DNA from 3 places in the Paenarthrobacter sp. CC6 genome. Region 1 is predicted to be linked to each of the others. Evidence: riboswitches for the same ligand, from Rfam matches in the RefSeq annotation. Region 1 holds a riboswitch; each other region holds the start of a gene.
What was found. Region 1 has a riboswitch for glycine ahead of gcvP (aminomethyl-transferring glycine dehydrogenase). Riboswitches for the same ligand answer to the same signal wherever they lie in the genome.
Positions count from the first base shown of each region.

Region 2: linked by a shared signal. The riboswitch ahead of gcvP (aminomethyl-transferring glycine dehydrogenase) and the one ahead of gcvP (aminomethyl-transferring glycine dehydrogenase) in region 1 are both predicted to bind glycine.
Region 3: linked by a shared signal. The riboswitch ahead of cycA (D-serine/D-alanine/glycine transporter) and the one ahead of gcvP (aminomethyl-transferring glycine dehydrogenase) in region 1 are both predicted to bind glycine.

Region 1 covers NZ_JARDAN010000033.1:4,879-14,408, reverse strand. The annotation lists gene PV760_RS20765 (NAD(P)(+) transhydrogenase (Re/Si-specific) subunit beta) at 1-137, shown strand, start outside; gene PV760_RS20760 (hypothetical protein) at 332-502, shown strand; gene PV760_RS20755 (hypothetical protein) at 640-987, shown strand; gene PV760_RS20750 (hypothetical protein) at 1,127-1,741, opposite strand; gene PV760_RS20745 (amino acid-binding protein) at 1,842-2,717, opposite strand; gene mscL (large conductance mechanosensitive channel protein MscL) at 2,926-3,372, opposite strand; gene speB (agmatinase) at 3,505-4,500, opposite strand; gene PV760_RS20730 (MFS transporter) at 4,497-5,879, opposite strand; gene PV760_RS20725 (PucR family transcriptional regulator) at 6,049-7,542, shown strand; glycine riboswitch at 7,617-7,715, shown strand; gene gcvP (aminomethyl-transferring glycine dehydrogenase) at 7,864-9,530, shown strand, end outside.
Region 2 covers NZ_JARDAN010000030.1:23,326-32,855, forward strand. The annotation lists gene PV760_RS20360 (helix-turn-helix domain-containing protein) at 1-345, opposite strand, end outside; gene PV760_RS20365 (NAD(P)/FAD-dependent oxidoreductase) at 448-1,452, shown strand; gene PV760_RS20370 (hypothetical protein) at 1,564-1,779, shown strand; gene PV760_RS20375 (amidohydrolase) at 1,866-3,098, opposite strand; gene PV760_RS20380 (cyclodeaminase/cyclohydrolase family protein) at 3,201-3,860, shown strand; gene PV760_RS20385 (MFS transporter) at 3,867-5,417, opposite strand; gene PV760_RS20390 (TetR/AcrR family transcriptional regulator) at 5,491-6,030, shown strand; glycine riboswitch at 6,124-6,221, shown strand; gene gcvP (aminomethyl-transferring glycine dehydrogenase) at 6,400-9,246, shown strand; gene gcvT (glycine cleavage system aminomethyltransferase GcvT) at 9,256-9,530, shown strand, end outside.
Region 3 covers NZ_JARDAN010000010.1:186,442-195,971, reverse strand. The annotation lists gene PV760_RS12740 (ExeM/NucH family extracellular endonuclease) at 1-2,830, shown strand, start outside; gene cycA (D-serine/D-alanine/glycine transporter) at 2,909-4,369, opposite strand; glycine riboswitch at 4,516-4,614, opposite strand; gene PV760_RS12730 (FAD/NAD(P)-binding protein) at 4,690-6,627, opposite strand; gene PV760_RS12725 (prolyl oligopeptidase family serine peptidase) at 6,688-8,970, shown strand; tRNA gene PV760_RS12720 (tRNA-Ser) at 9,114-9,201, shown strand; gene PV760_RS12715 (MFS transporter) at 9,301-9,530, opposite strand, start outside.

The DNA of each region.
Region 1 (9,530 bases):
TGTTCCTCAAACGCTCCATGCGCCCCGGGTTCGCAGGGATTGAGAACGAACTTCTCTACGAACCCCAGACCACGCTGTTGTTTGGTGATGCCAAGGACTCGTTGACCAAGGTACTCGGCGCCGTAAAGGCACTGTAGCGTCATTAAGTTGTGGGCATGGATTAATTTGGCCGGGAATCGCGTCATGGACTGAGCTGTGGCAGCACACCTCCTGTACAGGGTTTGTAGAGGACGCGAGGAGTCGTCGGTTGAAACAGGGTGCGAAAGATTCGCTGTTCGGGGTCAGCTTTGATCGATCAGGGGGCAGACGGGTGTCCGACTGGAGGTCACTCGTGGGTCAAACTGTCCAGGTCCTGAGCGGCAAGGAAGTGGTGGACGAGGGAGTCGTGGATGCGGTGACGTTCGATGGCAGCGTCCTGTGGCTCCGCCAGAAAGGCCCCATTGGCCGGCGGTTGGTGATGAAGGAACGCGGTGTGGCCGTCAAGGTCCGCATTCTCAAATAGGGGTTCGCTTCCTTCCCCAAGGTCCGGGCCCCGGCTTGCTGGCGGCAGGGGGTCTTTTCGACTCGGGGTCCGCGTCCTAAGGTGAACGATAGGAAGTAACCTGTCCTTTCCGATCGCACCATGAACGAGGATGAGCCATGACCGTGAAACTCAACAAGAAGGCATTCGAGAACGCGAAGCACTTGATCCGCGATGGCAAGGCCGTGAAAGACACCAGGGACGACTGGAGCGAGCATGCCCCTTCCAGCGGGGATGAAAACTCGTTCCTGGACAAACACGGACATGCCGAATACTCAAAGTGGTTTCTCGGCGTGGACGACGAGCATCCGGATGACCAAAAGGGACATTACAAGTTCCCGATCGGTGACTTCAAGAAGGTCCACCGCTGTGCAGTGATCTCGGCGGAGAGCAGGGCGGGCCAATACGACTACGACGACATCCGTGATGCTCTGGGCAAATTGCTGGAGAAGATCGACGGCGACTAACCCACCGCGGGGGCCGACCCCGCGTTCCTCCCCGGTTGCTCCATGCCAGACCCAAGGGACACCGCGTGTCGAATGAAAAACGCGGTGACGCCGGAGAAGCAACGGGGAAGGAACGCAGCGGAATCAGCCGCCGCCCGTCCTAGGAGGCCTTGGTTGCGGTAAACATCTGGCGCAGGGTGAAGAAGCATCCAAGGGCACCGAAGAGCAGCGCGAGCAGGAAGTCCTTCATGTATCCGCTGATGAACTCCGGGTTGTATGCGAGGTTGTCGGCCATCAGGGCCCAAGGTTCGGAATTCATGACCATGGCCAGGGGCTCGCGGCCGAGGAACTGGACAACGTCGAGCCACACGCCACCGACGAATGACGACAGTGCCGTCACCACAGTTACGCCGACGACGATCCACACGCCTTTTCGGCTCAGGGCTCCCGCGCCAGCTACGTAGAATTTGGCGGCCATGACGGCGGCGGCAAATGTCACCAGGGAGGACATCCACCCGAGGCTCCATATGGCCATCCACAAGATAACGCCGATGGGCAGGGCAGCCAGTGCAAACAGGGCTCCGCGTCCCACGTCTTCGCGGGGAGTAACAGAGATGGGTTGGCCGTAGATTGCTTGGATGTGTTGGGCTTCCGGGTGCCATGCCGGAACGTCCGGGCCGGTCCCTTCGGGAAGCCGTACGCCGTACTGCGGTTCGGGTGTGTTGGTGTTGTTCCCGGCAGTTTCGGGCGTGCCGGAGTGAGTGTTTTCAGACAAAGGTCCCCCATGGGAAAGATGCGAATGGTGGACAAATATTCGCACGTTGGAAGTCCAGGAGTGCCTCACGACACGAATCCTGCAGGCGACCGGGATACCGTCAGTCCCTCGCCGGGGTGGGGGCAGGGCCGTAAGCCAGGATTTCGGCCAGTTCAGCCAAGCGATGGGCCCTCGCGGATTCGGCCGGAGTGAACGGCTCGCCCGGGCGGGAGAACACGAGTGGACCATGCCAAGCGGTGGGAACCTTCAGCACATCCGTGGAACCCACGACGGCGGTCGCGGCCCCGGGTGGCCGACGTTCCGGACTGTTGGGCACTACTTTTGCGGACAGCAGCTCAGCCACGGCGTGTGGGAGCTCGGCAGGATTTCCGGCCACCCGGGCGGCCAGGCTCAGGGCCCTGGTTTGTCCGTCGGCCATGGCCAGCGCCGTGGTCGGCCAGACCTGGGACCCACGCCCGCCGCCGTCGTCCAAGGCCTTCAGCAGTTCAACCTCGGTGACCTCGCCCGGGGCCGAGAGGACGAACTCGTCCATGACGCTGCCGTCCGGCCCGGCGCCTCCCATCGGATGAACATGGATGCTCAGGATGTTGGTCTCCAAGCGGGCGAGTGACTGGGTGATCCTCTGTAGGGATCCGGGTTGGTCCAGCACGAGGGTCCGCGCCCGCCACAGGGCAGGCGCCATGTTCAGCTTGTGCCGGTGGCGGAGTGCCGGGGCGTGCAACCAGCGCCTGAGGACCTTCGCGGCGGAGGGCTCGGCAACCCAGATCACCAGGACGGTCGCGGTCACGGTGAGCAGCAGGACCTTGGCCAGGTAGGGAAGATGGGTTTCCACCACCGCTGCATGGACCAGAAGTTCAATGGGAAGCATGACCGCGATGTTGGCCAGGGTCAGCCTGGCCTTGGGCGGTTCGGGCAGTTGGCCGCAGACATCGCACAGCAGGTCCGCGGTAACGGGGGTCCTCGGGTTGCGCTTCATGGTTTCATGCTGCCCCGCGCCTGTTTCGAACCCGTTGCTGGTGCGTCACGTTCCGGCTACTTCCGGGTAGCCGGCTGTTCCTGCCCGGTGAGTGGCCCATGTATCGGGGCGGACAAAAGTAAAGCCCGGCACTCCCTCAGGGGTAGTGCCGGGCTCTACTTGGCCAAACGGGAAAGGCCGCAACAACAGGGATGTGCGGCGGGCTTTCCTAGCGGATGGAGTCGTCGTCCAAGTCCCGGGCATTTCCGCGGGCGGCGGCTGCATCCTTCAAGAGGTCGCGGATCTCGGCAAGCAGCGCGGTGTCGGCCGGAAGCGGCTCTTCCTCGGGCTCCTCGGTGGAGAGGCGGTCCTTGACCAGTGAGTTGATCTTGTTCATGGGTGCCACGAAGATGAAGTAGACCACGGCCGCGGTGATCACGAAGGTCACGAGTGCGGTCAGCACGGCGCCGAAATCGACAAAGGTAGCGGGGTTGTTTTCCCAGATCTTGAAGCCCAGGCCTTCGGCGTTCATGCCGCCGGCGGCGGCGATCACCGGGTTGATGATGTGGTTGGTGAAAGCTCCGACGAGTGCGGTGAATGCACTGCCGATAACGACAGCGATAGCCAGTTCGATCACGTTTCCGCGAAGTATGAAGTCCTTGAAACCCTTAAACATGGATGGTCCTCCGGTTGGGTGCGTTGTCTGCCTCAGCAGGAATCAAACTACCATTCCGGTGTTTCCAGTGGGGGTCAAGTGACCAGGGAGGAAACTTGACCCCCACTCAGTGCGGGACGGCGCCCCTGAGGATCAGGCTGTAGCTTCTTCGAGTTCGAAGCCTGACACGCTGGCGCCCTTTCCCCGGTTGACCATCAGGGCCAAGAGGTCAAACACCACAGTTGCTGCGGCAACACTGGTGATGTCGGCATGGTCATACGCCGGTGCCACTTCTACGACGTCGGCGCCCACGATGTTGATGCCGTTGAGTCCGCGGAGCAGTGCCAGGAGCTCCCGGGAATGCAGACCACCCATCTCCGGGGTGCCGGTGCCGGGTGCGTAGGACGGGTCCAGGACGTCGATGTCGATGGAAACGTAGACGGGGGTGTCGCCCAACCGCTGCCTGACCTGGTCGATCGCCGCCGGGACGCCTATGACATCCAGGTCCGAGCAGCGAATGATTTGGAAACCGAACTCGTGGTCGCGCAGGAAGTCGTTGCGGTCATACACAGGACCACGGATACCCACGTGCATCGACTTGTCTTCCAACAGCAAGCCCTCCTCGAACGCCCTCCGGAAGATGGTTCCGTGCGTGACCGGCTGGTCGAAGTACGTGTCCCAGGTGTCCAGGTGGGCATCGAAATGGAGTAGAGCCACTGGTCCGTGCACTTTGTTGAGCGCCTGCAACATGGGGAGCGCGATGGTGTGGTCGCCGCCGATGGAGATGAGTTTCCTGTCCTGGCTGATCAGCGGACGGGCTTGCTCCTCGATCTCGCGGATGGCACGGGCGATGTCATAAGGAGTGCAGGCGATATCCCCTGCATCCACGACCTGGACTTCGTTGACTGGCTCCACATCCAGCTCCGGGTGGTAACCAGGGCGCAGGAGGCGGGAGGCTTCGCGGACTGCGGCCGGACCAAACCGGGCCCCTGGGCGGTAGGAGGTACCGCCGTCGAACGGTACGCCGACAATGGCAATGTCGTAGTCGGGGACGCGGTCAATCTGCGGCAGACGGGCAAAGGTACCCAATCCTGCGAAGCGGGGAACCTTGGTGGCATCGACTGGTCCGACGGGCTGGTGAGTGGTCATGACAGGGATCCTTCGGTTACTTTATTCGGCTCCGGGGTGCCCGGATTCTTACGGGAGGTGAGTTCTGAAAGGGATTTGTTGGCCGTTTCCGGCGCGAGCAGGAAGGTCGCCACCAAACCGACCAGGGAGATCACGGCGCCGATGAGCAGGGAACCGGCGGCGCCGAAGCTCACTATTGCGATGGGCATCAGGTAAGTGCTGGCGGCAGATCCGATGCGGCTGATGGCGGTACCAAAACCCACTGCCGTTGCCCGCACTTCGGTGGGAAAGAGTTCGTTGGGGTAGACGACTTCGAGGAAGCTGGAGGCGCCGGAAGCCAAAGCGAATACGGCCAAGGCGATGAACAACGGCGCGGCCTGGACGTCGGGAATGAAAGCCGGGATGGCCAAGGCCACCACGATGACCCCGAAGCTCCAGAGAAGCAGCCGGCGTCGGCCGATTCTTTCCACCAGCCACAGTCCGGGGATGCCACCGACAACAAACAACATGGAAATCAAGAACGATCCTCCGTAGAGGTTGGCGTCTCCGTGCATTCCGAAGGATGCCAGAAGGTCAGGGGCGAAGGTGTACACAGCAAAGAGTGGGATCACCTGGGCTGTCCAGAAAATGGAAACAAACAACGTCCGCTTCCAGAACTGGCCCCGGAAAATGTCCAGGAACCTGCCTTGCTTCGCCGGTCCCTCGCTGTCGGAAGCGATATCAGCCAGCCCATACTGCTGTCCGTAGACCTTCTTGATGACTGCATCAGCCTCCTCACGGCGACCACGTGACAGCAGCCAGCGTGGCGACTCAGGTGTCCCGAGCCGGCACAGCAGGGTGATGATGGCGAAGATCGCCGGGCTGGCGACCATCCAGCGCCAAGCGTCCGGTCCCATGTCGCGGAGCAGGAATCCGACGGCGTAGGCGACCGCTGCGCCAACAGCCCAGACCACAAAGGTGGCCCCAAGCAGGCGGCCGCGGTGCTTCTTGGGCAGGAACTCTGCCAGGAGCGACGTGGCGATGGGGTAGTCGGCGCCGATGGCCATCCCCAGGAAGAACCTGCACAGGACTACTTGCCAGACCTCAGTGGCAAAGCCGTTCAGCAGCGAGAAGACGGCCAGCGCTATGAGGTCGGCAATATACATTTTGTGGCGGCCGATCTTGTCCGTGAGCCACCCGAAGACGGCGCCGCCGAAGAAGATGCCTACCAGGCTGGCGGCACCGATCAGTCCAATTTCCCCGGTACTCAGCTGCAGTCCGGGGGTCATTGTGATCAGGGCGATTCCGATGATCGACAACGCGTAGCCATCGATGAACGGACCGCCGGAGGCGAAGAACGTCAGCTTTTTGTGGAACGCGGTCAGTGGGGCATCGTCAATGAGGTTGCTTGTTGCGCTCATTGCAACCCTCTCTCGTGAGTGCTCTTGGGGAGCGGGGAAGTAGTCATTCAATTCTTGGGTGACCGGCGTCACTCCGACTATCCGTAGATCGACTACAAATGATTAAGTTGCATATACATTTGTCTAAACGGTGCTGGCGACCATCCGGCACACCCCGGGAGGCCAAGGCATGGCAATCACCGTCGCTGAACTCGTCGCCGAACCGCAGCTGGGCCTGACAATCCTGGCCGGCTCGGCAGGAATGGATAACCGCATCACCTGGGCTCACACCTCGGACCTGCCCCGGCTCTGGGAGTGGGTCACGGGCGGCGAACTCATGATGACCAATGGTCTCTCGATTCCCGCCGACGCAGACGGGCAAGTGGCGCTCGCGGAGGCCCTGATGGACAGCGGTGCCAGCGCCCTGGCCATCGGAGAGAAGATGCACGCGCCGACCCTGACCGCGGAATTCCTGGCGGCGTGCGATCGGCTCCCCTTGCCCCTGGTCAACATTCCGTATCCGTTGCCGTTCATCGCGATCGCCAGGTCGGTTGCGGAGTCCTCGCTGCTCGAAGAGTCGCGTCGGCTCCGGCAGACGGCGCGCGTCTATGATCTGCTCCGCACCGCAGGTGCCTCCGAGGACCATTGGCAGAGCCTCGTTCAGCGGCTGGCGACCGAGTTGGACGCGGACCTGTTCGTCGTGGATCGCCGCTGCCTCCATCCCTGGCACCCCGATGGGAAGGCACTCCCGGAGTTCCTCGCTGATGCCTGGGCGCCGTCGTCGGGGCAGGTGTCGTTGGCGGGGAAGAATTTCCAGTGGCACCGCGTTCGGGGCAGGCACGTCCTGACCATGGATATCCCCACCCACGCGAATGCGCTTTTGGTGGTGTTGCCCAACGCCGAACCGCACCCGGACGCCGTCGTGCTCCTGCACGCCGCCACCGTGCTGGGACTGCAGCTTTCCCGCATCGTCCTGTCGCTGGAAGGCAGGCACCGCCTAGCGGGCGAGTTCCTGCTCCAGGCCTTCGACGGCCGGCTCGGCACGGCGGACATGGAAAGCAGGCTGGCAGCTTTCGAGGTTCCGGCACAGGGCTTCGTGGTCGCCTCGATCTCAGCGGACGACGGCGACAGGCTGGCCAACGTGCACATCGAACTGTGGCGGCACGGGGTTGCGTCGGCGTCGTTGAAGCGGAACAACAGGTTCCATGTGGTGGTCCCGGCCGACGTGCCCGACGACGTCCTGGTGCATTGCGCCGGTGTGGATGCCGCGATCGGGATAAGTGCGCCGGCAGCCGTTGCGAATATCCAACGCGCACTGCAGGAATCCCTCTGGGCGCTTGGTTCCGCCCGCGCCAACAAGCTGGCTTTGGCCCGTTATGCCCAGGGCCCGTCCTGGTTGGGCCTGACCAGTTTCGAGGAAGGGACCGCGTTGGTCCGGCGGCTCCTGGGGCCGGTTTTCGACTACGAGCAGAGCCAGGAAGGCGATCTCATTGTCACGTTGCGGACGTATTTGGACTCGCAGCGGTCCTGGCAAAAGACGGCGGCAACCCTGTTCACGCACCGGCAAACCATCATCTACCGGATCCGGAAAATCGGTGAGCTGACGGGCCTGGACATGGGTGAAACCTCCACGGTGGCCCAGCTCTGGTTCGCCCTTCAGATCCACGAGGCCATGCACGGGTAGGGGCCGCTTGCTTGCACTTTTGCGAAACCCCGCGCTATGGTGTGAAGCGTGTCACTCGCGTGACGCAACGCTTTTGATCTGCGGCGGGAGAGTCCTGCCGGTACATCCAGTCAGGCGCCGTAGGAGCAAATCCTCCCCAGGAATCTCTCAGGCCCATGTACCGCCGCGGTTAGGCAACTCTGGAAAGCAGTTCGGGTAACCGGGCTCACCGACGGTGCAAGCAGGCAACCATTCCTGCGGAATCTCTCAGGTCCAATACAGAGCGGGGAGGAACCCACATCATCGTGGCGCTCAGTGGGCGCCTGAATCATGGAGTTCCTCTTGACTGTTCAATCAACCCCCACCGCTTTCGCGGACCGGCACATCGGCGCCCGGCGCCAGGCCGACGTTGACACCATGCTCAAGGCCATCGGCTACGACTCTGTCGACGGCCTGGTGGACGTAGCCGTCCCCGATTCCATCCGCCAGGACACGGCCCTGAAACTGCAGGATGCCCTCACCGAGGTGCAGGTCCTCGCCGAACTGCGGAAGCTCGCATCCAAGAACAAGACCGCGGTCCAGATGATCGGCCAGGGCTACTACGACACCGTCACGCCCCCGGTCATCCGCCGCAACATCCTGGAAGCTCCCGCGTGGTACACGGCCTACACGCCGTACCAGCCGGAAATTTCCCAGGGCCGCCTCGAAGCGCTCCTCAACTTCCAGACCATGGTGCAGGATCTCACCGGCCTTCCCGTGGCGAACGCTTCCCTGCTGGATGAAGCCACCGCCGTGGCCGAAGCCGTGCTGTTGATGCGCCGGGCCAACAAGAACAAGACGGCCAAGGATGGCAAGACTGTCCTGGACGCCGACCTCCTTCCGCAGACCATCGCCATCGTGAAGGGCCGCGCTGAGGCGTTGGGCTTCGAGGTAGAGGTCGCGGACCTCTCCGCCGGTCTGCCCGACGGCGACATCAACGGCGTCGTCCTCCAGCAGCCTGGTGCTTCGGGCCGGGTTTTCGACCACTCCGGCGTCATTTCCGACGCGAAGGAACGCGGCGCACTGGTCACCGTGGCCGCGGATTTGCTGGCGCTCACCCTCATCACGCCCCCGGGCGAACAAGGTGCCGACGTCGCCGTCGGAACTGCGCAGCGCTTCGGTGTTCCGCTGTTCTTCGGCGGCCCGCACGCGGCCTACATGGCCGTGCGTGAAGGCATGGAGCGGACGCTCCCGGGCCGCATCGTCGGTGTCTCCAAGGACAACGCCGGCGTCCCCGCCTACCGCCTCGCGCTGCAGACCCGCGAGCAGCACATCCGCCGCGAAAAGGCCACCTCCAACATCTGCACGGCACAGGCATTGCTCGCGATCGTCGCTTCGATGTACGCCGTATACCACGGCCCTGAAGGCCTGAAGGCGATCGCCGAAACCGTCCACGGCCACGCCCGCACCCTTGCCACTGCGCTGCAGAAGGCTGGTCGCGAGCTCGTTGCCGACTCCTTCTTCGACACCCTCACGGTCCGCGTCCCCGGCAAGGCGGACAAGGTCATCGCCGCCGCCGAAGCCCGCGGCATCAACCTGCGGATCATCGACGCCGACACCGTGGGGGTTTCGGTTGATGAAACCACGACGCCGGAAGTCCTCTCCGCGGTAGCCGTCGCCTTTGGTGCCGGTCCGGTGGGGGACGCCTCCGGGTTCGAACTGCCCGAATCCGTAGTCCGCACCTCTGATTTCCTGCAGCACCCGGTGTTCAACACGCATCGTTCCGAGACGCAGCTGTTGCGCTATATCCGCAAGCTGTCCGATCGGGACCTCGCGCTGGACCGCACCATGATCCCGCTGGGCTCGTGCACCATGAAGCTCAACGCCACTGCCGAGATGGAAGCCATTTCCTGGCCGGAGTTCGCTTCGATCCACCCGTTCGCTCCGGACCACCAGACGGCCGGTTGGCGCGAACTGATCGAGGACCTGGAAGCCGACCTCACCGAGATCACCGGCTACGACCAGGTCTC
Region 2 (9,530 bases), on a different contig from region 1:
GCCCGTTCCGGCTTTCAGCACCATCTTGAAGGCCTGGATTCCGCCGGGGCGGCGAGTGAGGGGCAGCGCGGTGCCCCAATGATGGACGTGTGGCTTGAGATGGATGCGGGGGTCGCCCGTTTCCGGGGCGTCGATCAACTCCTCAAGAGGTACTTGGTGAAGCCGTGCAATCGGCAGCAACAGTTCCAGGGTGGGTTTGCGCTGGCCCGACTCCAAGCGGGACAGTGTGCTCACCGAGATCCCCGTGCCTTCCGATGCCTCTGCCAGCGTCAGGTTCCGTTGGGTCCGCATCGCGCGCAGGCGCGGACCGACGGCGTCGAGCATTGCGCTGAAATCCTTTGCCATGTCCCCAGTTTGCCATAGTGGCAATTTTTCTTGCCGCTTCTGTCGACATCGACCAAGGATGGTAGGAGCGGCGGAAGGCCGCAACGAGTCGACGGAGGCACAGTGAGCAGAGATACGAAGACGGAAACCGCGGACGAGTACCAGGTTGTGGTGATCGGAGGTGGCGCAGCTGGGTTAAGTGCCGCCGTGACGCTTGGCAGGGCCCTCCGGTCCGTCCTGGTGATCGACGCCGGCGAGCCGCGGAACGCGCCGGCTGCCGGGGTCCATGGTTTCCTGTCCAGGGACGGCATTGATCCCAGGGAATTGTTGGATATGGGGCGGGAAGAAGCACGCGGCTACGGGGTGGACTTCATCGCGGGCGTCGCCGTCGCAGCGCGCTCGACGGCGGGGGCCGAGAAAGGCGCGGAGCTCTCCTTTGATGTTGAACTGGCCGATGGGCGGACGGTGAAGGCCCGCCGGATCCTTGTGACCACGGGGCTGACCGATGTTCTGCCCGACATCGACGGCATCCGGGAGCGGTGGGGTCGTGATGTCCTGCATTGCCCCTACTGCCACGGCTGGGAGGTCCGGAACAAAGCGATCGGCATACTGGGCTCTGTTCCCATGGCGTTGCACCAGACGATGCTCTTCAGGCAGTGGAGCCCGAACATCACGCTGTTCCTTAATGACGTGGTGGAGCCGACGGACGCAGAGTGGGAGCAGTTGGCTGCACGCTCGATCAGCGTGGTGGAAGGCAAGGTGGAGTCACTCGCCATCCAGGATGATGCGTTGAGGGGTGTCGTCCTGGCCTCGGGAACAGTCATCCCGGTGGAGGCCGTAGTGACCGCAACCAGGCTGGAGGCAAGGTCCGCAGTGCTGGAGTCGCTTGGCGTCCCGGTGGTGGAACACCCCATGGGAGTAGGACACCACGTGGAAGTGAATCCCATGGGCGGGGCCACCGCGGTTCCCGGCGTCTGGGCTGCGGGCAATGTCGCGGACCTGATGGGACAGGTCATGGCGTCGGCCGCTTCGGGCGTCATGGCCGGGGCCGCCATCAACGCCCACCTGGTGGCGGAGGAAACCAGGTTGGCGGTGGACGTTGCGCGGCTGTCCAGCCTCGCCCGGTGACCACCACAAGCTGAAACGGAACTCCTGCAAAAAAGTGGTCGACTGCAAAAAAGTGGTCGACGTGCGGCCGGAGTGCGAGGACTATTAAAGAACGCCACTAAGGGAGGTTGTATGTGCTACGCGTACTATGACGACTTCGAGCGGCGCACGAAGAAGGACTCCGCGCGCAAGCCCGAGACCACAACTGAAGAGGCCAGGAAGGAACCGGTTGCCCCGGCGGAGACCCTCCAGGCATCGGAAGGGACACTCTGGACTTTCCTGGCACGCCGTCGCAGGGAACCTGTGGTTTACGAACCGAAGGTTGACCGCATCCACGAGAAGGTCTAGGCCCCGCCTGGACTGGAACGAGTAGAAGATCGCGAAAAAGGCGCCGGTCTGCCGGCGCCTTTCCCGTGTGCCCGTCCACGCGCAGGCTAGTTGTTTCCGCCTGTTGAACCGAGGTACTCCAGAGCGGCTGTGACCAATGCTTCCGTTCCCTTGGCCAGCGTGGGCTGGATCAGGGGCGCGAAGTAGGGCGAGTGGTTCGAGGGAATATCTTCGGGGAGGCGCCCCGTCGTCGCCCATTCGCGGAACAGGGCAGGGTCGGCGCCGCCGAGGAACCAAAACACCAACGGCGCGTCGGCACCCTTAGCCAAGGCTCCTACGTCTTCGCTGCCGGATACGGGCCCGGGATCAATGACCTGTGCCTCGCCGAACCTGGCCTTGAAGGCCGCTGTAATCCTGCCTGCTGCCGACTCGTCGTTAACTGTCAGCGGGAAGTGCTCTTCGAAATGGATCTCCGGGTCCTTGGGAGCGCCGGATGCCGCTGATTCCCCTTGCACTATGCGCTCAATCGAACCGAGGATTTTGTCCCTGGTGGAATCGCTGAAAGTGCGGACACTGAGGCCGAGGGTTGCCGTCTCGGGGATGATGTTGTTCTTGGTGCCGGAGTGGATCTGTCCTACGGTGACCACGGCGGAGTCGCTGGCGGCGAGTTCACGCGACACGATGCCCTGCAGGCGGATGGTGGCAGCGGCGGCCATCACCACCGGATCAATGGTGGTTTCAGGGCGCGATCCGTGCCCGCCGCGGCCGTGCAAGGTGATGTTGAGGGAGTCTGCGGAGGCCATGGTGACGCCGGCCCGGATGCCGAACCATCCGGCGGGGAAGGGGGCCACATGCTGTCCGAGCACTACATCGGGCTTCGGCACGACGTCATAGAGGCCGTCGCCAACCATCGCCTGCGCACCGCCACCCCATTCCTCGGCGGGCTGGAACACGACGATCAGTGTGCCTTGCCACCGGTCACGTTGTCCGGCCAACGCTTCTGCTGCTCCCACGAGGCAGCTGACATGGACATCGTGTCCGCACGCATGCATGACCGGAACATCGTTTCCGTCAGGATCGACACCCATGGCAGTACTTGCGTAGTCCAGTCCCGTTGACTCCTTGACCGGGAGGGCGTCCATGTCGGCCCGGAGCATGACGACCGGCCCGGCTCCGTTCTCAAGGGTGCCCACCACGCCCGTCTTGCCGATGTTGCGGTGGACGGTGAAGCCAAGATTCTCCAGGTGCCCGGCTGCGATCCCGGCGGTCCTGGTCTCTTGGAAGGACAGCTCCGGGTTGGCGTGCAGGTCTTTGTAAAGCTCTTCGAGGTCAATGGTCATGGGTTTACCCTTCGTTCGACGCCTTCGGTCTGGCCAGTGTATCCATCCGCGTTGTGCGAACCCTGTGTGTGCGAACCTGGCTGTCACGGCACACTTGATGGCATGACGAATTCCGAACCCGCCACCACGCAGCACTCCACGGTTGAGGACTGGACCGCAGCCCTGGCAGAGTCGAGCGGCTCGCCCGGGGGCGGCGCCGGTACCGGGGTGATGCTATCCATTGCGGCTGCCTTGACGTCAATGGTGGCCGGGTACACGGAAGCCGAGGGGCAGCAGCGTGACGAGCTTTCCGCTATCCATGCCAGGGCCCATGAGCTCAGGGAAGCGGCTCTCCAGCTCGCGGACGAGGACGCATCTGCCTCCAACGCCTTCGGGGCTGCTTTCCGCCTCGACCCCGGACCGGAACGCGAAGAAGCCATCCACCAAGCCTCCGTGGACGCAGCCAAGGCCTCCGCCGTCCTGGGTGAACGGGCCATCGACGCCATTGAAGACCTCGGCTGGCTCGCTTCCCACGGGAACCCGGCCCTCGTCGCCGACGTCGTGGTGGGTTTCGGTGCGCTGCGGGCCGCCATAGCGGGGGCGAGGACCAACGTGAGCTTCGACCTCGCTTCCCTGACCTCCGCGGGGACTTCCCTCGAGGAGGTCAGGGAGCAGCAGCCTGGGCTGTGGACAACGGTCGGCCGGCTCAGCGACGCCCTGGAGCGAATCGACCAACTGACTGCCGGCGTCGACAAGAAGGCGGCACCCACGGAAGCCGTGTAGCTTCCCTTACTGCGCTTTGGGAACCTTGCGCAGTACGACGGCGGCCATCACTGCTGCTCCTGCCATCAGTACCAGCCCAATCGCCGCGGTGATGTGGACGCCGGAGTCGAAGGCTATCCGGGCGGCGGTGGTCAGTGCCTCCGACAACTGGGCGGGGAGCCCGGATGCCGCGTCAACCGCACCTGCCAGAGTCTCCCCGGACTTCCTCGCCGCCTCTGTGGGCACACCGTCGGGAATGACGAGGTTGTGCTGGTAGGACGCGGTGAGGATTGAACCGAGCACGGCTGTTCCCAGGAGGGAACCGAGTTCGTAACCGGTCTCGGAGATGGCCGAGGCCGCCCCTGATTTGTCTGCCGGCACGGACGCCAGGATGAGGTCGTTGGAGATGGTCTCCGCTGCACCCACGCCGACGGCCAGGACCGTCAGGGCTGACAGGAGGAACACCGGTCCGCTGCCGTGGTCACCCACGACGGCCACCAGGTAGCCTATGGCGCTCAGTGTCAGTCCGCCGGCCACCACGAAGCCGGGCCGTACTTTCTTGACCAGCGGTACTACGAGCAGGCCGGCGATGACGGTGGCCAGGAGGGCCGGGATCATGGCGATGCCGGCTTCCATGGGGGACTGCCCTTCGACCAGCTGCAGGTGCTGGGCAAAGAAGTAGATGAACCCCGTCATGGAGAACAAGGACAAAACATTCGCCACGATGGCCGTGCTGAATACCTTGTTCTTGAACAGGGAAACATCCAGCATGGGGCTTTCGATCCTTTGCTGGCGGCGGACGAACAGAATGCCCATCACCAGGCCAAAGCCCATGAAGGCAGCAGCTGAGGCACCGAAGCCGTGGACCGCGAATTCCTTGATGCCGTAAACGAAGGGCGCCATGGTGACCACGGACAGGACAATGCTGGACACATCCACCCGGCCGGGGTTGGCGTCCTTGGACTCGGGAATGAGTACCCGGCCAAAGGCAAGGAGTGGCAGAAGCAGGAATGCTGCTACCAGGAAGACGGCGCCCCACCAGAAGTGCTCCACCAGCCAGCCGCCGAAGATGGGACCAAGGGCTGCGCCGCCGGAGAATCCGGCAGCCCATACAGCGATCGCGAGCCGACGGCGGTTGGGGTCGGTAAAGATGTTCCTTATCAAGGACAACGTGGATGGCATCAGCATGGCGCCGAAGACGCCGAGTGCAGCGCGTCCGGCAATAAGCCACTCCGCGGACGGAGCGAATGCCGTAGCAGCCGAAACCGCCGCGAAGCCTGTGCTGCCGATCAGAAGCAACCGGCGTCGTCCGATCCGGTCACCAAGGTTGCCCATGGAGACCAGGAGCGCAGCGAGCACCAGCGGGTAGGCGTCAACGATCCACAGGAGCTGTATGCCGCCCACGTCCAGGGAGCGGGCGATTTCCGGCAGGGCAAAAGTGAGCGCGGTGTTATCGACGGCCACCAGCAGCACCGGGAACATCAGCAGTGCCAAGGCCGTCCAGTCGCGCCACGGTGCAGCCGGGCCCGTCAAGGGGGCGGCGGAACGGGGTGCTTGGGTTGAGGACGGCGAGAACATGCCTCTTACTGTACCGTCCAGACGGTATAGTTACAAATTCAACCCCCGCAATTCTTTAGGGAATGATGTACACATGCCACGAAAACCAGTTGCCCGGGACGCCGTCCTGGATGCCTACGAATCCCTCCTGATCGAGGTAGGGGAGCGGGCCGCTACCCTGGATGCCGTCGCCAAGAGGGCCGGTGTCTCCAAGGGCGGGCTGCTGTATCACTTCCCCAACAAGGAAGCCCTGATCAGCGCCTTGCTGGAACGCCTGGACGAGTTGGCGCAGGAGGACATTGAGCAGATGAAGGCCGCGCCGGACGGTTCCGCTGCCTACTTCATCCGGTCCTCCCTCTGGGCCGACACCCCCATGGACAGGGCCTTCGTTGCCGCCACCAGGCTCGCTGAAGTAGCCCATGAGGAAACGCGGCGGCGCTTCGCAGGAATCCAGCAGCAGTGGCTTGATGTCCTGGCCGAAGACGTAGGACCGGAGATCGCCAAGGCCGTCAGCTACATGGGCGACGGCCTTTATTTCAACGCGATGTTCGAGGGCGGGCAGGGGGCCGGCAACGCCGGCCGGGAGGCCGACGTCGAAATCCTGCTGGGGGTCCTGGACCGCCTGCGGAAGTGACTGCTCATCCATTTGCCGCAGGGCCTTGCACGTAGGACAATTAAGCCTTGTGGCGTGCCCAGCGTGGCGCCCACAGACAACTGAACATGCCTTTGATCTGCGGCGGGAGAGTCCTGCAGGCACGTGATGCAGGCGCCGTAGGAGCAAACCCTCCCCAGGAATCTCTCAGGCCCACGCACCGCCGCGGCGAGGCAACTCTGGAAAGCAGCAGGCACTCCACGCCATTGACGTGGGATGCTGTGCTCACCGACGGTGCAAGCGATTCGTTGTGCGGACAACACGCGGAAACTCTCAGGTCCAATACAGAGCGGGGAGGAACCCGAGCCGCTGTGGCGTACCCAAACGCCGCCCAAGTATTGGAGTTCCTTCGTGACGGTTAGTTCTGCCTCCACCACCTTCGTCGATCGGCATATCGGCGCCCGCCGACAGGCCGACATTGAGACCATGCTCAAGTCCGTTGGCTACGACTCTGTCGACTCGCTGGTCGACACTGCCGTTCCGAACGACATCCGCCAGGACGTCGCCCTCACCTTGCAGAACGCGCTGAGCGAAGTCGAGGTCCTGGCCGAGCTGCGCAAGCTCGCCTCCAAGAACAAGACCGCGGTCCAGATGATCGGCCAGGGCTACTACGACACCATCACGCCGCCGGTCATCCGCCGCAACATCCTTGAGTCCCCGGCCTGGTACACCGCTTACACCCCGTACCAGCCTGAAATTTCGCAGGGCCGCCTTGAAGCACTCCTGAATTTCCAGACCATGGTCCAGGACCTCGTTGGCCTGCCTATCGCCAACGCCTCGCTGCTTGACGAAGCAACCGCCGTGGCCGAGGCCGTCCTCATGATGCGCCGCGCCAACAAGAACAAGGCCGTGCAGGACGGCAAGACTGTGCTCGACGCAGACTGCCTCCCGCAGACCATCGCCATCGTCAAGGGCCGTGCTGAAGCCCTCGGCTTCGAGGTTGAGGTTGCCGATCTTTCAGCCGGCCTTCCGGAAGGTGCCATCAACGGCGTCGTCCTCCAGCAGCCCGGTGTTTCCGGCCGCGTCTTCGACCACTCCGCCGTCATTGCCGAGGCCAAGGAACGCGGCGCACTGGTCACCGTTGCCGCCGACCTCCTTTCCCTGACGCTCATCACCCCTCCGGGTGAGCAGGGCGCTGACATCGCCGTGGGTTCCGCCCAGCGCCTGGGTGTCCCGCTGTTCTTCGGCGGCCCGCACGCGGCCTACATGGCCGTCCAGAAGGGTCTCGAGCGTTCCATGCCGGGCCGTCTGGTGGGCGTTTCCAAGGACGACGCCGGTGTCCCCGCCTACCGTCTGGCCCTGCAGACCCGCGAACAGCACATCCGCCGCGAGAAGGCCACGTCCAACATCTGCACCGCGCAGGCGCTGCTGGCCATCGTCGCTTCGATGTACGCCGTCTACCACGGCCCCGAAGGCCTGAAAGCGATCGCCGAGACCGCCCACAGCCACGCCCGCACGCTCGCAGCGTCCCTGAAGGCTGCCGGCGTCGAGGTCCTCCACGGTTCGTTCTTCGACACCATCACCATCCGCGTCACGGGCAAGGCAGCAGAGATCGTCGCCGCCGCCGAGGCCAAGGGCATCAACCTGCGCGGCATCGATGCCGACACTGTTGGCATCTCCGTTGATGAGACGACTACGTCCGACATCGTCGGCAGCCTGCTCGATGTCTTTGGCGCTTCGGTCACCGATGCCGCCGAGGACTTTGCGCTGGAGGCTTCCGTTGAGCGCACCAGCGCATTCATGCAGCACCCGGTGTTCAACACCCACCGCTCCGAAACCCAGCTTCTGCGCTACATCCGCAAGCTCTCCGATCGGGACCTCGCGCTGGACCGCACCATGATCCCGCTCGGTTCCTGCACCATGAAGCTCAACGCCACTGCCGAGATGGAAGCCATTTCCTGGCCGGAGTTCGCCTCGATCCACCCGTTCGCTCCGGATTCCCAGACCGAGGGCTGGCGTGAACTCATCAGCGACCTCGAAGCCCAGCTGACCGAAATCACCGGCTACGACCAGGTCTCCATCCAGCCGAACGCCGGCTCCCAGGGCGAGCTCGCAGGCCTGCTGGCCATCCGCGGCTACCACCTGTCCAACGGCGACGACCAGCGCAACGTCTGCCTCATCCCGGCGTCCGCGCACGGCACGAACGCTGCCTCGGCAGTGCTGGCCGGCATGAAGGTCGTGGTGGTGGCCACTGCTCCTGATGGCACCATCGACCACGTTGACCTGAAGGCCAAGATCGAAGCCCACCGCGACGCCCTTTCGGCCATCATGATCACCTACCCGTCCACGCACGGCGTGTATGACGCCGACGTCCGCGAAGTCTGCGATGCCATCCACGAGGCCGGCGGCCAGGTCTACATCGACGGCGCCAATCTCAACGCACTGGTCGGTCTGGCCCAGCCGGGCAAGTTCGGCGGCGATGTCTCGCACCTGAACCTGCACAAGACCTTCTGCATCCCGCACGGCGGCGGCGGACCGGGCGTTGGCCCGGTCGCAGCCAAGGCACACCTGGCGCCGTTCATGCCCGGTGACGCGGCATCCTGGACCGAAGGCAACGATGTCCCGATTTCGGCCTCCCGCTTCGGTTCGGCCGGTGTCCTCCCGATCTCCTGGGCGTACGTGAAGCTCATGGGCGGCCAGGGCCTCACCGAAGCCACCAAGTCCGCGCTGCTGGCTGCGAACTACATCGCATCGCGCCTCAACGAGCACTTCCCGGTGCTCTACACAGGTGAAGGCGGACTCGTGGCCCACGAGTGCATCCTGGACCTGCGTGAACTGACCGCGAAGACCGGCGTCACGGCCGAGGATGTGGCCAAGCGCCTCATCGACTTCGGCTTCCACGCCCCCACCCTGGCCTTCCCGGTTGCGGGCACACTGATGGTGGAGCCCACCGAGTCCGAGGACCTCGTGGAGATCGACCGCTTCATCGAAGCCATGATCACCATCCGCAAGGAAATCGACCAGGTGGCCCACGGCGACTTCTCCGTGCAGGATTCCCCGCTTCGCCGGGCGCCCCACACGGCTGCCGCCGTCGTAACTTCTGATTGGGACCGCGCGTACCCGCGCGAGCAGGCCGCTTTCCCGGTCCACCACCTCAAGCAGGACAAGTACTTCCCGCCCGTTGGCCGCATCGACGGCGCAGCCGGAGACCGCAACCTGGTCTGCTCCTGCCCACCGATCGAAGACTTCGAAAACTAAGGACTCGTCATGACTGAGAACTACACAGCCCTTTACGAAGAGCACAAGAAGCTCGGCGCGTCCTTCACCGACTTCGGTGGCTGGCAGATGCCGCTCAAGTACTCCTCCGAGTTGGCCGAGCACCACGCAGTCCGCAAGTCCGCAGGCCTGTTCGACCTCTCCCACATGGGCGAAGTCTGGGTCACCGGCCCCGAAGCCGCAGCCTTCCTGGACTACGCCCTGGTGGGCAAGATCTCGGCCATGGCGGACGGCAAGGCCAAGTACTCGCTGATCTGCCAGGAAGA
Region 3 (9,530 bases), on a different contig from region 1:
AGCCATCACCAAGTCCGGCGCGGACGTCATATCCCTTGAAGAGATCGAGAACTCGGCACAGTTCGGCAAGAACCGCGACGATGCCCTGTCCAAGCTGGTTGACGCGCTCAACGTCAAGACTCCGGGTGTTTGGGACTACGTGCGGACTCCGGCCAACGCTCCCCCGCTGAGCGATGAGGACATGATCCGCACCGCGTTCATCTACAAGAAGGCCGCTGCCGAGCCCGTGGGCGAGTCCATCATCCACAACGACACCGTGGCCTTCGCAAGTGCCCGCAAGCCGCTGGCACAGGTGTTCAAGCCGGTGGGCGCTGCCGACGACAAAAAGTTCATAGCAATCGTGAACCACTTCAAGTCCAAGGGTTCCGCGGCCACCCCGGACGATACCGACAAGGGCCAGGGTGCCTCCAACATCGCCCGCACCAGGCAGGCCGAATCGTTGCTCGCATTCTCCAAGGACCTGCAGGCTTCCAAGGGCACGGATAAGGTCTTCCTCATCGGTGACTTCAACGCCTACGCCAAGGAAGATCCCATCAACGTCCTGACGGGCGCCGGCTACACCGACCTTGAGGCCGGCACCGGCAAACACTCCTACCTGTTCGGTGGCTTGGTGGGTTCGCTTGACCACATCCTCGCTTCCCCGGCGGCTGCGGAAAAAGTCACCGGGACCGACATCTGGAACATCAACTCCGTAGAGTCCGTCGCGCTGGAATACAGCAGGTATAACAACAACGTGACCAACTACTACGCCGCGGACGAATTCCGGGCCAGCGACCACGACCCCGTAGTGGTTGGACTGAACCTGACTCCCGACGCACCGGCCACCGTTGACCTGCAGTTCCTGGGCATCAACGACTTCCACGGCCGCATCGACACCAACACCGTGCTCTTCGCAGGAACCGTGGAGAAACTCCGTGCCGCTGCAGCACCGGGCGCAACGGCGTTCATCTCCGCTGGTGACAACATCGGCGCTTCCTTGTTCGCGTCGTCAGTGGCGAAGGACCAGCCCACGATCGACGTCCTCAACGCGCTGGAGCTGCAGGCTTCCGCTGTGGGCAACCACGAGTTCGACGGCGGTTGGCAGGACTTGCGCGAGCGAGTCATCGCCGGAGGGACCAACGCAAGGTTCGCCTACTTGGGTGCGAACGTCTACCAGAAGGGCACCACCACCCCGGTCCTCCCGGAGTACAAGGTACTGGACATGAACGGGATGCGCGTGGCCGTGATCGGCACCGTCACCCAGGAAGTTCCCTCCTTGGTAACTCCGGCCGGAATTGCCGATCTTGAGTTCGGGGACCCCGTGGAAGCCATCAACCGGGTGGCGGCAAAAATCAAGGCTGAGAACCTGGCAGACCTGATCATTGTGGAGAACCACGACGGCGCCGCTTCCGGTACGCCCGAAGGCGCCACTTTGGAACAGGAAGTCGCAGCAGGCGGACCGTTCGCCAAACTGGTCAACGAAACCACTCCTGACGTCGCTGCCATCTTCACCGGCCACACGCACAAGGAGTACGCCTGGGACGCACCGGTCCTGGACGCCAACGGCCAGCCCACAGGCAAGACCCGGGCGATCGTGCAGACCGGCAACTACGGCGAAAACGTGGGCAGCGTGACGCTCACGGTAGACACCGCAAGCAAGTCCGTCACTGCCTACAAGGCCGCTGTGGTGGACCGGACGACCGATACCGCCGAGAGCCTCGTGGCCAGCTACCCGCGGGTGGCGGCAGTGAAGACCATCGTGGACAAGGCCCTTGCCCAGGCTGCCGAGATCGGCAACCAGCCGGTGGGTGCAGTGACCGCTGATATCACCACCGCTTTCACCCCGGACCCCGCCGGCGGGGCTCCCAAGCGTGACGACCGCGCGAGCGAGTCCACGCTGGGAAACCTGGTGGCGGACTCACTGGTGGACACGCTCAAGGCGCCTGAACTGGGCTCGGCGGAGATCGGCGTCGTAAATCCCGGCGGCCTGCGCAACGAGCTCTATTACGCACCGGACGGCACCATCACCTACGCCGAGGCCAACGCGGTGCTGCCGTTCGTGAACAACCTCTGGACTACGTCCCTGACCGGCACGCAGTTCAAGACACTTCTTGAACAGCAGTGGCAGACCAACCCGGACGGCACTGTTCCCAGCCGCCCGTACCAGCAGCTGGGTCTGTCCAAGAACGTCAACTACACCTACGACGCCGCCCGCCCTGCAGGTGACCGCATCACCGGCATCTGGGTAAACGGCGCCGTGATCGACCCCGCCAAGCAGTACAGGATCGGCACCTTCAGCTTCCTGGCAACCGGCGGTGACAACTTCCGGGTCTTCAAGGAAGGCAGCAACACCAAGGACACCGGCCTGGTGGACCGTGATGCGTGGATCAAGTACCTGCGCGAACACAACCCGGTGTCCCCGGACTTCGGGCGCCGTTCGGTTGCCGTCGCCAACTCGACGGCGGCCCAGGTTAAGGCCGGTGAGCCCATCACCCTGACTGTTTCCAAGCTGAATCTGACGTCGATCGGCAGCCCGGCCAACGCCTCGCTGAACGCCGTCTTCGTGGACAGCAAGGGCGCCGCTGTGGCGCTCGGTTCCGTGCCGGTGACGGCAGGCGCGGCAACGGTGAACCTCAAGGTTCCCGCGGCGGCAGCTGCAGGTACCGGCACCCTGGTGCTGACCGCCGTCGAAAGTGGAACGGTGGTGAAGGCTCTGATCACTGTGGCGGACAGCGGACCGCAACCGCCCCAGTGCACCCCACCCACCAAGCCGTCCAAGTGGTACGACATCGCGGGCTGGCTGCGGTATGCCTTCGCCTGGTTGGACTACCAGAAGTGCTTGAGGGGCTGACCACTCCCGGCAAAAGCAACATAAGCAGGGCCCTCCACGCAGCCAGCGTGAAGGGCCCTGCTTTTGCGTTCGGGAAGCCTACTTGGTGGCCGGCTCCGGCACGGCCGTCCTCTCAGCATCCCGCTGCAATTCGGCCTGGAACTCCGCGTAGCGTGCCAGATGCGCGGGCCGGCGCCGAAGGATGATCCACGCGACCCCCAGAATCACAAACCACACGGGAGTGGCGAGCAAGGCAATCAGGGTGTCCGGCTGGGTGGTAAGGGCCCACAGCACGAAAGCGAAGAACGCGAACACCACCCACACCATCACCACGCCACCGGGCATCTTGAACGCTGACGACTCGTGCAGGTGTGGCCGGCGCTTCCTGAAGGCAAGGTAGCTGGCCAGGATGATCGACCAAACGAACACGAAGCACACCGCGGACACTGTGGTCACCATGTCGAAGGCCTTGCCAACGTCCTGGCCGGCGTACATGAGCACGACGCCGGACAGCAGCAGGACGCAGGACAGGAACAGGGCGTTGCGGGGTACTTTGCGTCCGGAGAGGGCGCCAAACACCTTAGGCGCGTCGCCCTCCTGGGCGAGACCAAACACCATGCGGGACGTGGAATAGATGCCGGAGTTGGCAGAGGACATGGCCGATGTCAGCACCACGAGGTTGACGATGGTGGCCGCTGCGCCGAGGCCTGCCAGGGAGAACATCGCGATAAACGGGCTGTGGCCGGCGGCGAACTGCGTCCACGGTGTGACGGACATGAGGATGATGAGGGCACCGACGTAGAACAGGAGAACCCGGATGGGGATCGAGTTGATGGCCTTGGGGAGGTTCTTCTCCGGGTCCTTGGCTTCGGCAGCGGTGGTGCCCACCAGTTCGATGCCCACGAATGCGAACACGGCGATCTGGAAACCGGCCACGAAGCCCATGAACTCGTTCGGGAAGAAGCCGCCATGGCTCCACAGGTTGGAGAAACCGGCCGGACCGGCGTCGGACTCGAAGCCGCTGAAGATCATGAACAGGCCAACAATGATGAGCGCAGCGATAGCCACGATCTTGATGAGCGCGAACCAGAACTCCGTCTCACCGAAGGCCTTCACGGTGGCCAGGTTCAGGAGCAGGAGAATGCCGATGGTGATGAGTCCCGGAACCCACAAGGGCAGGGAAGGCCACAATTCCTTGGAATAGCCGGCGATGGCGATCACGTCGGCGATCCCGGTAATGACCCAGCAGAACCAGTAGGTCCAGCCGGTGAAGAACCCGGCCCAAGGGCCCAGGAGGTCAGCGGCGAAATCGCTGAAGGACTTGTAGTTCAGGTTGCTGAGGAGCAGTTCGCCCATGGCACGCATGACGAAGAACAGCATGAAGCCGATGATCATGTACACAAAAATGACGGATGGGCCGGCTGCGGAAATGGTCTTTCCCGAGCCCATGAAAAGGCCGGTGCCAATCGCTCCACCGATGGCTATGAGCTGGATGTGGCGGTTGCTGAGCTGGCGTTCGAGATGGGGTGAACCGGCACTCGCGGAAGGATGAATCGTCAAAGGAACTCCGTCGTTCAGGCGGCACAAGGTGCCGCATTGATTCGGGTTCCTCCCCGCTCTGTACGTGGACCTGAGAGTTTCCGCGGGCATGGGCCTGCTTGCACCTTCGGTGAGTCCGGTGTGGCCGGACTGCTTTCCAGAGTTGCCTCGCCGCGGCGGTACATGGGCCTGAGAGATTCCTGGGGAGGGTTTGCTCCTACGGCGCCTGACGGGATGTACCGGCAGGACTCTCCCGCCGCAGATCAAAAGCGCGCACACCCTTGCGGGTGATGCAGCTCACACAGTAACGAAGGCTGGCAGGCAACGCAAGCCTGTGACGGCTAGAGGCCCAGGATGCTGCGGGCGATCTCGTCAGCGTCGCGCAAGGTCCGCTGGCCGCTGGCATAGGCCCGCCCGGAGCGGGGACGGGCTTCGGCGGCAATGGCATTGCCCCACTGCGACGCGGACAACTGCAAGCCCAGAACGTACATGTTTTCCGTGATGGATCCGTTGGCGGCAATGGGACGGTAAGGGTGTGGCTCAACGTCCAGGCCGGTGGTTTGCATGGGCGTCCCCTCCACACTCATCATGATCTTGGTCCGCACCAGGCCGTCGGCCATGAGCTGCTCGAGCAGCGGAGAAATGTTGATGCCCACCCTGTTGGCGGGTGACATCGCTTCGATCAGGGTGCGTGCTTCAGCGGGCCCCTCGTGGACCCAGGGTGACGCCGCCCGGAACACTTTTGCGCCACGATCGACGCTGAACTTGGGGTCCGGTCCCACAAAACTCACGACGCCGGCACGCGCCAAGGCGGCCAGCTGCTCCGAACGCAGCGCAGGAGGTCCGCTGGCCAACCCTTCGACAAACGACTCGAACCAGCCGCGCAGCCCTGCCAGCCAGGACTCGTCGGTGATGCCGCCATCGGCTACAACGGTCTTGAGGATGGCACGGCCGGTGTGGAGCGCGCCGATGGCCATCTTCACGGGGTCCGATTCGCCCAGCGCCGAACGCCGCGCGTCGTCGTCCAGGTACGCGGTGATCGCAGCATCCAGGTCACGCCGTGACGCGAACGTCCGGCCTGCCAACGGCGCCGCGAGCCCGCGCAGGTTCAAACGCCGTGATGCCGCCACATGCTTTTCAACCAGGACCTCCACGTCGCTTTCCCAGTTTGCCGTGGTGTGGGCATGCGGTTGGAGCGCGTCTTCGAGGTCGGCCAGGAACTGCGCCGGGTCCTTGATCGCGGCCGGCTGGGACCGGGCCAGCGTCGAATAATAGGCCCACAGCGCGTCCCGGTGCAGCAAGGGCCACAGGTCATGGTCGAAGCCGGGCTGGATGCCTGCGGCCCGGAACCGGTCCACTGCGTCCTCGGTCAGGTAGCGCATGGTGATGCTGCGCGGGTAATAGCCCTCCAAACCGGCCTTCGCCCGGTACGGCGTTCCCCTGCGTGACGCGGCGATGATCCTGGGCTCCCGGCCCGAGGCCCGGTACTCCAACACCCCGGCACCGGGCGCTCCGGCTTCAAGGAACTTGCCGCCGCGGCCCTCAGTCAGCTGGCCCATCACATCAAAGAAGTTCAAGCCCATGCCGCGGACAAGAACCGGCTCATTGTCCGGCACAACCTGCCAGTCAACGTCGGCGGGCGGTGCCGGCGGAAAGTACAGCAGGCCCAACTCGTCAGCTGCGCGCTTGAATGATTTCTGCTCCGGATTCAGCCGTGACTCGATGTGCCCCAGAGCCAGCACCACCGAATCGACGGTGAGCGTGCCGCCGTCGGCCAGTTCGACGTCGAACATCCCGTCCACGGGCCGCGCCGCAACGGCGAGCGTTTCATGGAAGGTGACTTCCACGCCGTCGGGCTTCCGCTCCAGCAACCCGGCCAGGGTTTGGCGCAGGTACCGCCCGTACAGCGCACGGCTGGGGAAATCGTGGGACTCGAGCGTGGCCAGCTCTGCCTTTTCTGCGTCGTTCAGCCCGGCACCGTCGCGACGCCGGGCCTCGCGCCACTGGTCGAAGGAACCACCCGCCAACGGTGCCGCCAATCCGGAATCCTCGGGGATGAGGGTGGGATAGAACGACTGGGTGTTCATCAGGTAGAGGCGCGACTGTTCCGGCTGCCACACGTGTCCGGAGCCGGCGGGGTACGGATCCACCACATGGATCTGCAGGGTGGCGCCTTCAGCTCTCTCCGCAGCCCAATTCGCGAGCAACCGTTCGAGGACACTGGTGCCCCGAGGGCCCGCCCCCACAAGGGCAACACGGTCGATTTGGGATTTAGCCACGCTCCAGCCTAACTTCTGCGTGACTTGCTTACCGTCGAAGTGTGTTGCTTGGATGGGGCGATGACCACCACAGAAGCTGATCCGTCGCCACTTTCCGGGAATGACACCGCGCCGGCCTCCGGACCGCGCCACGCGGCGGAGTCCGCACCTGAGCCCACGGATGAAAACGCCTGGCTTGAGGACATCCACGGCGAAGAGCAGTTGGCCTGGGTCAGGGAACAGAACGCCCGCACCGAGGAACTGCTCGAAGACGCCGATTACGCGGCGGTCGAGTCCGGCATCCTGGAAGTCCTGGACTCCACGGACCGGATCGCCATGGTCAACAAACGCGGCGATTTCTACTACAACTTCTGGAAGGACCAGGAGCACCCCAAGGGCCTTTGGCGCCGCACCACCTGGGAGAGCTACCTCACCGAGGATCCCGAGTGGGATGTACTGCTCGACGTCGATGCCCTTGCCGCTGCTGAAGGTGTTGAGTGGGTGTTCCACGGTGCCGGTTTCCTCCGTCCTTCGGACGGCGCAGAGTACCGCTTTGCCATGGTTTCGCTCTCCCCCGACGGGGGCGATGCCGACCGCCACCGCGAGTTCGACGTCGAAACGCGAACCTTCGTGGACCCGGCAGCAGGTGGCTTCGACATTCCCACAGCCAAAGGCAACATCAGCTGGTTGGATGCCGACACCCTTCTCGTGTCCAGCACAGCTGAAGGCTTGCCCGCCACGTCGTCCTCCTATGCACGGACCGGCGTCAAGCTTCGCCGCGGGCAGTCGCTCGCGGACGCTGAGCGCCTGTTCGAAATTCCGGAGAACCACATGCTGGCCATGGTGGCGCACGATTCCACGCCCGGTTTCGAGCGGACCTTCGCCGTTGACTACATCGACTTCTACAACCGCAGTACGTGGCTGCTGCGCGACGACTCGTGGGTGGCCATTGACGTGCCCACCGATGTCAACATCAGCGTCCACCGCGATTGGCTGCTTTTCCGACCCCAGGGCGATTGGGAAGCAGCGGGGGTCACGTACCCGGCCGGCTCCCTGCTGGCCGCAGATTTCGAAAGCTACCTGGCTGGCCCGGCTGAGTTGCTGGTCCTGTTCACCCCTGATGCGCACACGTCATTGCAGTCCTGGAGCTGGACCAAGGATTACCTGCTGCTGAACCTCCTCCGGGACGTCTCCTCCGAGATCAGGGTCCTGGATCCGTCGGCTGTTGACGCCTCAGGCTCGTGGGCCTCCACCGTCCTGGACGCCTGCCCTCCCCTGCATGACGTCAATGCCTACGCCGTGGATGATGAGGACGTCTCCGACTCCGGTGCCGGGAACGACTTCTGGTTGGTGGCCACAGGCTTCACGACACCCACCACTTTGACCCGGGGTACGCTTTCGCCTGCAGCAGCGCAGGACACGGCCGACGGTGACGTGGCTGACGGTGGCGTGGTGAGCGGTGGCGTGGTGAGCCGGCACACCGAGGTGAAGCGGTCGCCGTCGTTCTTCAACGAAGCCGCCTACGAGGTCCAGCAGCACTTCGCGGTTTCCTTGGATGGCACCAAGGTTCCGTACTTCCAGGTGGCCTCCAAGGACCTGGTACTGGACGGGGAGAACCCCACCCAGCTCTCCGGCTACGGCGGGTTCGAAGTTTCCCGTACCCCGGCGTACAGCGGGACGATCGGGCGCGCCTGGCTGGAGCGCCGTACTGCGGGCATAGCGTCCGACGACGGGGCTGCCGCCCACTCACGCGGCGGCGTGTACGTGGTTGCCAACATCCGCGGCGGCGGGGAGTATGGCCCCTCGTGGCACCGTGCAGCACTCCAGGAGAACCGTCACCGTGCCTACGAGGACTTCGCCGCAGTAGCCAAGGACCTGATCTCGCGTGGCGTGACCAGTCGTCGTCGCCTTGGCTGCGTGGGCGGCTCCAATGGTGGCCTGCTGGTGGGCAACATGCTGACCCAGTACCCGGAACTGTTTGGCGCTGTCTCCTGCGGTGTGCCCCTCCTGGACATGCGCCGGTACACCAAGCTCTCGGCGGGCTACTCCTGGATTGCCGAGTACGGTGACCCGGATGTGCCGGAACAATGGGATTTCATCCGGACTTTCTCGCCGTACCACCTGCTTCGGGACGGCGTGGAGTACCCCGAAACCTTCATCTGGACAGCAACCTCTGACGACCGGGTGGGGCCGGTGCAGGCCCGGAAGATGGCGGCACGGATGCAGGCCATGGGGATTCCGAACGTCTGGTTCCACGAAGCCCTCGAAGGTGGGCACGCGGGAGCCTCGGACAACCGGCAGGCTGCAGCACTGCAGGCACGGAGCAACCACTTCCTGTGGGTTTCCCTGGCCGGAAGCAACTGACGCCTGTTTCGATGGTTCCCTGCGCACAAGGCCACGCGCACGGCACGAATAGCAGCGGGACATCGAAACGGACACCCGGCTTTGGCGTGTTTTGCGCTGGACGGCAGGTTCTGCGTATCCTTGGTGGGCTAGCAATAGCAAAGGGAGACGTGCCAGAGCGGCCGAATGGGCTTCACTGCTAATGAAGTGTGGGGCACAACTCCACCGGGGGTTCAAATCCCCCCGTCTCCGCGAACAGGCCCCGGTTTTCGAACCGGGGCCTTTTGCGTTTAAGCGAGCCAATGGCCGTGGCAGCGCCAGCGACCAAGCCGGGACGCCCGCCGACAGGGTTCAGGCGCGCTTTGCCCCGGCTGAGGTACCGCTGACCTCGGCTCCTGCGTGACGGTGGAGGGTCAGGCTGTCCACCGTACTGATGAGCATCAGGACGGCCATGGCGATGAAAGCACCCTTGTATGCCCCCACCTGGTCCGTCCCGAAAAGACCCGTGGCTTCGAAGAGGCGCAGGAACAAAGCTCCCACCGCGATCCCGGCCGCAGCTGCCAACTGAACGAGGGTTGCCG